Regions from separate parts of the Sporosarcina sp. YIM B06819 genome, predicted to be linked through region 3. Evidence: riboswitches for the same ligand, from Rfam matches in the RefSeq annotation. Region 3 holds a riboswitch; each other region holds the start of a gene.
What was found. Region 3 has a riboswitch for S-adenosylmethionine ahead of R2B72_RS17495 (methionine biosynthesis PLP-dependent protein). Riboswitches for the same ligand answer to the same signal wherever they lie in the genome.
Positions count from the first base shown of each region.

Region 1: it holds a riboswitch for S-adenosylmethionine, as region 3 does, so the genes downstream of both, metK (methionine adenosyltransferase) here and R2B72_RS17495 (methionine biosynthesis PLP-dependent protein) in region 3, are expected to answer to the same signal.
Region 2: it holds a riboswitch for S-adenosylmethionine, as region 3 does, so the genes downstream of both, metA (homoserine O-acetyltransferase MetA) here and R2B72_RS17495 (methionine biosynthesis PLP-dependent protein) in region 3, are expected to answer to the same signal.

Region 1 is NZ_JAWLIQ010000026.1:36,601-39,886, reverse strand. Features, by position in the region: gene pckA (phosphoenolpyruvate carboxykinase (ATP)) at 1-704, opposite strand, end outside; SAM riboswitch class I at 884-1,020, shown strand; gene metK (methionine adenosyltransferase) at 1,346-2,542, shown strand; gene R2B72_RS15665 (gamma carbonic anhydrase family protein) at 3,073-3,286, opposite strand, start outside.
Region 2 is NZ_JAWLIQ010000046.1:7,729-11,014, reverse strand. Features, by position in the region: gene R2B72_RS18185 (hypothetical protein) at 145-852, opposite strand; gene metA (homoserine O-acetyltransferase MetA) at 913-1,821, opposite strand; SAM riboswitch class I at 1,923-2,031, opposite strand; gene R2B72_RS18175 (hypothetical protein) at 2,214-2,393, shown strand; gene R2B72_RS18170 (protein phosphatase 2C domain-containing protein) at 2,551-3,286, opposite strand, start outside.
Region 3 is NZ_JAWLIQ010000036.1:7,439-10,724, forward strand. Features, by position in the region: gene metC (cystathionine beta-lyase) at 1-952, opposite strand, end outside; gene R2B72_RS17495 (methionine biosynthesis PLP-dependent protein) at 949-2,070, opposite strand; SAM riboswitch class I at 2,372-2,480, opposite strand; gene R2B72_RS17500 (AI-2E family transporter) at 2,555-3,286, opposite strand, start outside.

The sequences.
Region 1 (3,286 bases), on a different contig from region 3:
GAAAGACCAAAGAACAAAGCAACATCGCCTTCTTCCCCAACGTTTGCGGAGCAATGCATCGGCATAATGTCGTTTTCAGGAAGTAGGTAGTTCATGATAGAGAAGATTGATTTTTTCATTTCACCGGCGTATTCAGTTCCGCCTATTAAAACAATGCGTTTTTCCATTGACACAATGATGAATGTCTCAGAATTAGTGCCGTCAATAGCTGGATCTGCTTTGAAGGTAGGAGCTGAAACGATTGTGAATTGTGCTTCATGTGTCTGCAATTCTTCTTGAGTTGGACGGATGAATAAGTTATGAACGAACAGGTTATGCCATGCAAATTCATTGACGACTTGAATAGCAAGGCGTGAAGCGGGATCAGCACCGGCAAACCCTTTGAAGACAAACAGCTCATCACGTTCTTTCAAATGGTTAATGACTTTGCTATATAATGAATCGAAAATAGCTGATGAGATTGGGCGATTGACGCTGCCCCAATCGATTTTATCTTTAGAGGAGGCTTCTTCGACGATGTATTTATCCTTCGGAGAGCGACCTGTATACTTGCCTGTTTGTGCCGTAACTGCACCATCTGCAGTTAATTGTGCTTCTCCGCGCGCTGTTGCTTTTTCAACTAGTTGTGGAACAGAAAGCTGTAAGTTGACATTTTTACCTAAAAGGAGATCCTTAAGTTTGTCGTTCATTTTAGCTGATATCATAGTCATGTACCATCCTTTTCGTGTGGTCCCATTCAGTGGGTGACATCACATTTTTAATTAGTATAACACATTAAGAATAATAGTCTATACTAATACGAACTGCAACTAATTATATGCCACTAATCAAATTTAATTGACAAAAATCGATATTTTACGTAGTATGGATAGTTGAACGGATACTCTTATCCCGAGCTGGTGGAGGGGTCAGGCCCTATGAAACCCGGCAACCTGCAAAGACATGTTTGTCTGCGCGAAGGTGCCAAACCTGTAGCAAGGTATTTATCTGGAGACGGATTAATATTTTGTATGATAAGAGTGAAAGGTGCTTTCGAAATCATGCCCTTCACTCATGTAGTTTATACGTGAGTGAAGGGCTTTTATCTTTGTTCAGCAGGTATACAATACCTGCTGAACAAAGATAAAGCCTCCGGCGGATGTCACAAATTTTGAAGGGAGTTAATTGCGTGAGCGCAATTCAAAATTTGGACGCAATTACGCCGAGGCGTAATTGATTTTATATGATATCGCCCTTTATCCTCGTGTATAGAGCTCGCAATGGCTTGTAGTCTATTTTTTTAAGGACTCTACATGGGACATATGAGTACCGTATCAATCTCGTAGGATATAAGGAGGAAGTAAAAATGACAAATCGTCGATTATTTACATCAGAATCAGTAACTGAGGGACATCCAGATAAAATGTGTGACCAGATTTCGGATGCTATTTTAGATGCAATTTTAATGGAAGATCCAAATGCACGCGTGGCGTGTGAAACAACAATTACAACTGGACTTGTCTTAGTGGCAGGGGAAATCACAACAACTACTTATGTGGATATTCCAAAAGTAGTGCGTGAAACGGTGAAAGAAATTGGCTACACACGTGCAAAATTTGGTTTTGACTGGGAAACATCAGCAGTCCTTACTGCGATTGACGAACAATCAGCTGACATTGCTGCGGGCGTTGACCAAGCACTTGAAGCACGCGAAGGTTCTATGACAGACGATGAACTTGAAGCAATTGGTGCAGGTGACCAAGGGTTGATGTTCGGTTATGCTTGTAATGAAACACCAGAATTGATGCCGTTACCAATCAGTTTGGCACATAAATTGTCACGTCGTCTTGCACAAGTGCGTAAAGAGGAAACGCTAGATTACTTGCGCCCTGATGGGAAAACGCAAGTAACAGTTGAGTATGATGAACAGAATAATCCAGTTCGAATCGATACAATCGTCATTTCAACGCAACATCACCCAGAAGTGACGCTTGAGAAAATTCAACATGACATAAAGGAAGTTGTCATTGACGTGGTTGTACCAGCGGAATTGATTGATAACAACACGAAATACTTTATTAACCCAACAGGCCGTTTTGTGATTGGTGGACCACAAGGTGATGCGGGTCTAACAGGCCGCAAGATTATCGTGGACACATACGGTGGCTATGCACGTCACGGTGGCGGTGCATTCTCTGGGAAAGATGCAACAAAAGTGGACCGTTCCGCTTCATATGCAGCTCGTTATGTGGCGAAAAATATCGTTGCTGCCGGACTTGCAGACCGTTGTGAAGTCCAACTTGCTTACGCAATCGGCGTAGCACAACCTGTATCGATTTCGATTGATACATTCGGAACAGGCACAGTAGCAGAAAGTAAATTGGTGGAGCTTGTACGTGGATTATTCGATCTTCGTCCAGCTGGCATCATCAAAATGCTTGACCTACGTCGTCCAATTTATAAACAAACAGCTGCTTATGGTCACTTTGGTCGTACAGACATCGAATTGCCATGGGAGCAAACAGATAGAGCTGCAGCTTTGAAAGAGCAAGCGGCGCAGTAATTGACATGGAAAAAGCACAGTGAGTGGGTAGAACCCGCTTGCTGTGCTTTTTTTAATATAAAACTGGCCCATATGGTAAGGTAAAACTATTCTGATTATATTTCGTATATATTAATAGGAAATACGAATAAAAGTGTGAAAGAAGCGGCTGAAGGCGGATAAAATCATACGTCTTGTTTAGACTTTACTGGTAACCGTGGTTTTTGCTTCAATGTTCATTACTGCTACAGACAGTAAAATCGTCATATCTATTATCCAGAACACTTCTTAAAGTGTATCAAGTAGGTTGGGTGGATTGATTTGGATCATTGTTGTGATGTTATTAATCCTGCATAAACCTAAGCCTAAGCTTGAATAATGAGCTAGCCTAGAGTAAGAAACTTCAACTAAAAAGGAGAAATCATGATGTCACTCAGTTTTATCGGCTTGGTTTTATTACTAGGCGTTGTTGTATTTATTGTTTTAATCGCTTTAGTCATTTTATTATTCATCAAAAAGTAAGAGCCATCCAATCACGGACGGCTTTTTCGTCATTTCTGCAATCCTTTATAATACTGCCCTTTTTCAGCATACTCACGCACAATGCGTTCCATATCCTTGCGATCCTCATCATTCAGCTCACGCACAACTTTAACAGGGGAACCGAACGCTAATGAGTTGGCTGGAATTTTCTTGCCTGGTGGAACTAAGCTACCAGCCCCGATGAATGCGCCTTCTCCAATTTCAGCCCCATCTAAAACGATA
Region 2 (3,286 bases), on a different contig from region 3:
CCTATGGAGGTGAATTCCTGTAGGGTCTTTTTCTATTGTATATAGTTAAAACACTAAAATTAAAAAATTCTAAACTAAGAGTACTTAGATTACTCTAGTTTAGGATACTATGTTAAAAGTGTGCCTCATTGGGTTGTATACTCTTCACTCAGAACTTTTCTGTTTCTCTTCAGGCTTCGGATTCATCCAGAATCGTGACATTTGTTGTTCAGGGTTCGTCAAATTTTTTGTAAGATAGGAAGTTGTCAACGTATAGCTATTTTCTATTTTTTCCGTCAAGTAATTGGTACGCTCGTAAAGAATGCCTCTGAGATAATCCAACTGCCTAACCATTTTCTCTATCATACTTTCTTGGTTGTCTAGCCTACTACTAACAACTTTTTGAGCATCCTCTTGTTGTAAAATACGATCAGCTAATTGCTGTTGCTGGTTCAATTGCTCATTCATTTTAATAGCCATTTCTTTCGTTGATTCACTAACTTGCATCCTGAACTCCCGATCCACTGCTTGTTCACGCGCCAACATCAGATGGAATTTTTGCTGTTTATCATCGAGTCCCGCCAACGATTTCGTGATATTCCTTTCAAATTTCTCATACTGAAAATTATTATTATGCAGTTCATTCAAACGGGTATGGATTGTTGTAATTTGATTTTCCTGTGACTTTTTTTGTTGTTGTAGAAGTAGCTCCAAATCACGAATATGACGATTAAGCATAGCATTTTCTTCATGCCGCTCCTGCATCCACTGCGTTAACGAATCTATTCTCGAATGGCCTTGATTATGCTCTACAAGATTTTTGTCATTATTGAAAACATCCGAATGACTCTGACTGTTAATAAATAAACCCATTGCCTAGGCCCCCTTGTCGTACTATCTTATGCAAATGACGACAAGGCGGTTAGCAAGAGTTTACTCCCAGACATACGGTGTTTCTTGATAGACATAATAATTCAACCAATTGGAGAAGAGCAAGTGGGTATGCGAACGCCATGTATTTAATGGCTCTTCGTTTGGATCATTATTCGGGAAATAATTCGCTGGTGGATCAATTTCGATACCTTTTTGAAGATCCCGTGCATATTCTTCTGCAAGCGTCGTTGCATCGTACTCAAAATGACCGGTAATCATAATATGTTTATTATCATTGGAAATGATAATAAACGCACCCGCATCCTCAGACTTCGCAAGTAGATGCAAGCGAGGGTCATTTTCGATTTCCTCCACAGAAACTGCTGTATAACGTGAATGTGGCGCTCTAAATTCGTCATTAAAACCGCGGGCCAAATTGATGGTTGGGTCAGATAGGCGATGAGTATATACACCCGAGCATTTCTTCGACAAATCAAATTTATCAATTCCATAATGATGATATAGCGCTGCTTGTGCACCCCAACAAATATGCAACACGGACGTCACATTGTCTTTTGACCAGTCCATAATCTCCTTCATTTCATCCCAATAATTCACATCTTCAAATTTCAAATGCTCAATTGGTGCCCCTGTAATAATCATGCCATCGAAACGACGATGTTTGACATGCTCAAATGTTGTATAAAATTTGTCCAAGTGAGATTTGCTAATGTTTTTCGATTCATGGGTCGCCATATTCATAAACGTCACATCCACTTGCAATGGTGTATTACCTAATAAGCGCAAAAGTTGCAGCTCTGTTCGTTCTTTTTCCGGCATTAAATTCAAAATAATAATATTCATTGGCCGAATGTCTTGGGACGTTGCACGTTCCTCATCCATGACAAATATTTTTTCCTTTTTCAATAATTCTCCGGCGGGCAATTGTTTAGGTATGTTGATTGGCATCGTTACTCTCTCCTTTTTTCATTCTAATTATGTATGTTGAGCACAAAGAAAAATCCTCTTTTCTATAGGATAAGAAAAGAGGATTGGCTTTAGGCTCTCAGTTCTTATCTCTCAAGACAAAAAGTCCTGTTGGAGGTAGCACCTTTCTGATAACGTCAGAGGTTGCTGAAGCTTCATCGGGCCATATCCCTCAGCTTCTCTTGATAAGAGTATTCAGTTTGTTTCTATTATACGCTTAAACAATATATTGTAAACAGTCTTTTTATTTTCGCGGTGAAAGTCACGGAAACTATCATGTTTTTCATGTTTATTCATACATCTTTCGCCGAATAAAATCACCCTTTTGGAGCCATATTAACATCGTACTACATGTTTGAAAGGAGTTTTTTTTCATGGGAAGAGACAACAAACAAGGTAGCACCAACAATTCGCGTTCATTACCCCAAACGCCGAAAAGGCAAAAGATTCAACCGGGAGACATGAAAGAAGAAATGGCACGTGAGTTTGAAGAATTGAGCAATTTTAAGCCCAAGCGGGAGCGCATGATTCCAAACGAACGGAAAAGAAAGTGACACATTTTTTAGCGAAGATAGCACCTAACTTACCATGAAAAAGACGATACCCCGCGCAGCGAGATTAGCTGACGTGGGGTATTCTTTCTCTCCAACCTATATAATTTTAATTTATTTCCATAGTTTCCATGTAATTCATGCCCATTATTTTGTTCCTTCATCCCTTGTAATCACTCGGGATGCTTCCTTCCTTCTCCACTTCCACAGCCCAAGAAATTATTGTCGTGCTGTCCCGCACATTTTGTCTTTCAATCTCCATCAACATTTGTGAAATACTTTCATCAATCGCTTCTTCATTCAACGCTTCGACCAAATTTTTCGGATTTGCATAAGGTTCGCCTGGACATTCTACCAAGCCATCTGTTGTCATGAAAATGTGGTTTGTCCCTTTTCTTAATTCCCTTGTCCCAGATGTATAGCATGGAACAAGTTTTTCAAATGTATTCACTTGTCCGATCCACTCGAAAAACTGCCGTTGATTCAGTTGAAATTGGTTGAGGGCAATTAATTCTCGATGCAATAAATAGACCAAGCAGTCTCCGACGGAAAACCACCATAAGTAGTTATCTTTCCTTACGACGACAAGGCAAGCCGTTTCTCCCGTGACATTTCTACATGCTGCCAAAAGTTTATCGGATTGAAAGATTTTAAGTAGCTTGTCTTCCAGTTGTTTAAACTTTGGAGGGCCTCCCATTGATAAGATAGCTGACAAGCCTTCCTTATGTTCTTGGAATGTACGAATAACAAGTTCCGCGCTTTCGGCACTTTTATGTGCATCGAGAATAGCTGCGAATTCCCAGTCATCAGTCTGCCAGACGATGCAACCGTCCTCATTCTTTGTTTGCCCCACTGATGAATTACCACCAAAACGCCCCACTGCTATACGATTTATC
Region 3 (3,286 bases):
CAAACGCTTTTGCTGTCTCTCTGCTCGGCAAACGGAATGACAATACAGCACCTGCACTTGTTGATTGTTTGGCGTGGATCGCGTGACCTGGATGACTGGCTAAACCAGGGTAAAACACTTCCTCTACTAATGCATGTTTATCCAAATAGGTTGCGATTTTAGCAGCAGAGGCAGTTGACTGCGTGAAGCGAGCACCCAATGTTTTGATGCCTTGAATGAGTGCATAGGAATCTTGCGCACCTAAAATAGCACCGAAAGAATTTTGAATGAAAGCCAAACGATTGCCAAGCGCCTCATCCTTTGTGACAGCTAGACCTGCAATAATATCACTATGCCCCGACAAAAACTTCGTTGCACTATGCAGAACGATATCGACACCAAGATCGAGTGGACGCTGATAAAGAGGTGACATGAATGTATTATCAAGGAATGTTAAGCAATTATGCGCTTTGGCTATGTTGACCACAGCTTCAATATCCGTAATGCCAAGACGTGGATTGGACGGTGTTTCGATATAAATCAATTTCGTATTCGGTTGGATAGCTTGTTTGACAGCTTCCAAATCACCTAAGTCAACAAAAGTATGGTCGATACGAAACTTTGTTAATACCTCGGTAACAAAGCGAAATGTTCCGCCGTAGACATCTTCTGTTATGACAATATGATCGTCGGCAGACAATAGCATGAATGCGGAAGAAATTGCGGCAATGCCAGAAGCAAATGCTAGCCCTCTTGCGCCACCTTCTAAAGCTGCAATCGTTTTTTCCAAAGCTTCTCTTGTTGGATTGCCTGAACGGCTATAATCATAAGGACCAAATGTATCAAAGCTACTTTGATGGAATGTAGAAGACAAGTAAATCGGAACATTTACAGCACCTGTTTTTTGCTCGAAATCTCCACGTGTCGATGCGTGGATAATCGTTGTTTCTAAGCGTTCTTCACGTGAACTCATAGCTGTGGCACCTCACTTTTTAATGAAGCAAATACTTGTTTCAAATCGGCAATCAAATCATCCGTATCCTCTACCCCAACTGAAAAGCGTAACAGGCTGTTACAAACACCGCGACGTAGGCGTTCTTCCAATGGAATGTCGGCATGTGTTTGTGTTGCTGGATAAGTAATAAAGCTTTCCACGCCGCCAAGACTTTCAGCGAATGTAATGAGTTGCAGGTTTTCAAGAAATTGTCCAACCCACTCGCTTTCTTGCAGACGGAATGATAGCATGCCACCTTTTCCTGGATACAGCACGTCTTTGACAAGTGGTTCATTTTCCAAGAAATCCACAATGATTTTCGCATTCGCATCATGCTGCTTCATGCGCAAGTGAAGTGTTTTTAATCCACGGACGATTAACCATGAATCGAAAGGCGATAGCACAGCACCGATTGCGTTATGGTTCGAACCAAGTTTTGCACAAAGCTCCTCACCTTGTGCCACGACCAACCCTGCAAGCACATCATTATGTCCCCCAATATATTTCGTTGCGCTATGTAGGACGATATCAGCACCAAGTTCAATTGGTCTTTGGAAATACGGTGTGTAAAATGTATTGTCAACAATCAGTAGTAAGTCATATTTTTTAGCAAGTTCTGCATACTGAGCGATATCCGTTTCCTGCATTAAAGGATTCGTAGGTGTTTCAATGAAGAGAGCTTTTGTCTTAGCTGTAATCAATTTCTCCGTTTCGTGAACATCCGTAAAATCGGAGTACGACGTCGTAATACCATAGACATCTGCATAATAGTCGAGTAGGCGGTACGTTCCACCATAAATATCTTCCGGCCCAATCAATGCATCGCCTGAACGGAATAGAGAGAGTACTAATTGAATCGCAGCCATGCCTGAACTACAAGCATAGCCCTGATCTCCGCCTTCTAAATTAGCAATGCCTTCTTCTAAAATGGAACGCGTTGGATTTTTCGTCCGAGAGTAATCATAGCCAGTCGATTGACCAAGACCATCATGCTTGTAAGCTGTCGATAAATAAATAGGCGGGTTCACAGCACCCGTTTTTAGATCACTATTATTTCCTAGTTGTACAAGTCGTGTATCAAAACTTTTATTTGTCATTTTTTATCATCCTTTTTAATTTAATCAATTACGTCTTGGCGTAATTTCGTCCGAATTTTGAATTGTGCTTGAGGCATACAGGGAGGAATTGCAGTTCATTCCTCCTCGGGTGGAAGGATTGAACTGCATCCTTCCTTGTAGGTCATGCAGTCGTCGCGAACTTAGACTGCCTTCGTAACTCCCTTCAAAATTTGTTACATCCGCCGGAGGCTTAATTTGAATCGGCAGTGGGCTTTTGCCGATTCAAATTAAAAAAAGGACCCTCTAGTAGAAGAGGGCCCTCAAAAATATGAAGTCAATCTTCTCATCTGCAAGACGTTTACCGTCTAGTAGGAATTAGCACCATATCCTGAAATAGGCTGGTTGCTGAGACATCGTCGGGCCACTCCCTCCGTCTCTCTTGATAAGAATACAATTATTAAATTGTTAGAAAACATTAATTTATCCAACTCTATCATGTTATGAAAAAAAAGACAAGGGATTATCAATCCGCCTTGTCTTTTTTGATGATGGGGTCTTTATTCGTGACATCTAGAACGTCCAACAGGAAAACAAACACAGGAATCCCGATGATCAATCCCCAGACGCCGAAGAATTGTTGTGAAAAAATAAGCACGATGAACGTGTAAAAAACAGGCAAATCCGTTTTGGAGGACATGAGTTTCGGATTTAAAATATAAGCTTCAATAGCATGAATAATCATGACCGCTACAATTAAGTAGACGACTTTGAGTACACCACCAATGGTAAAAGCAATAAGTGTGAGTGGCACCATTGAAATAATGACGCCGGCAACTGGGATGAGCCCTAAGAAGAATACCATGATGGCTAATCCGATGATTTGCGGGAACCCGAGTACCATCAAGACAATCACTGACAAAAATGTATTCACAATTGCAATGATGAACTGTGCTTCAATCACTTTGCCAAATGTACGTGAAAACTTTTTGCCGAAGAACTCAATTTCATAATAAAATGGAGCTACTTTACTTTGTTTGAACTTATCAGTGAATTCAATTAAACGTGGTTTTTCCAATAGGAAAAATAAGCTTAATAGTAAGGCAATCAATACTTGAACACTTGTTTTACTAATATCTGTGAAAGATACTAATAGGAATGTAAATCCGTTTTCTATATAAGCGGTAATTTTCTCGCTAGAAATAAAGGATTCAATAAAGTGAATTAAGGGATTGTCGTGTGATTGTGTAGAAAAGTT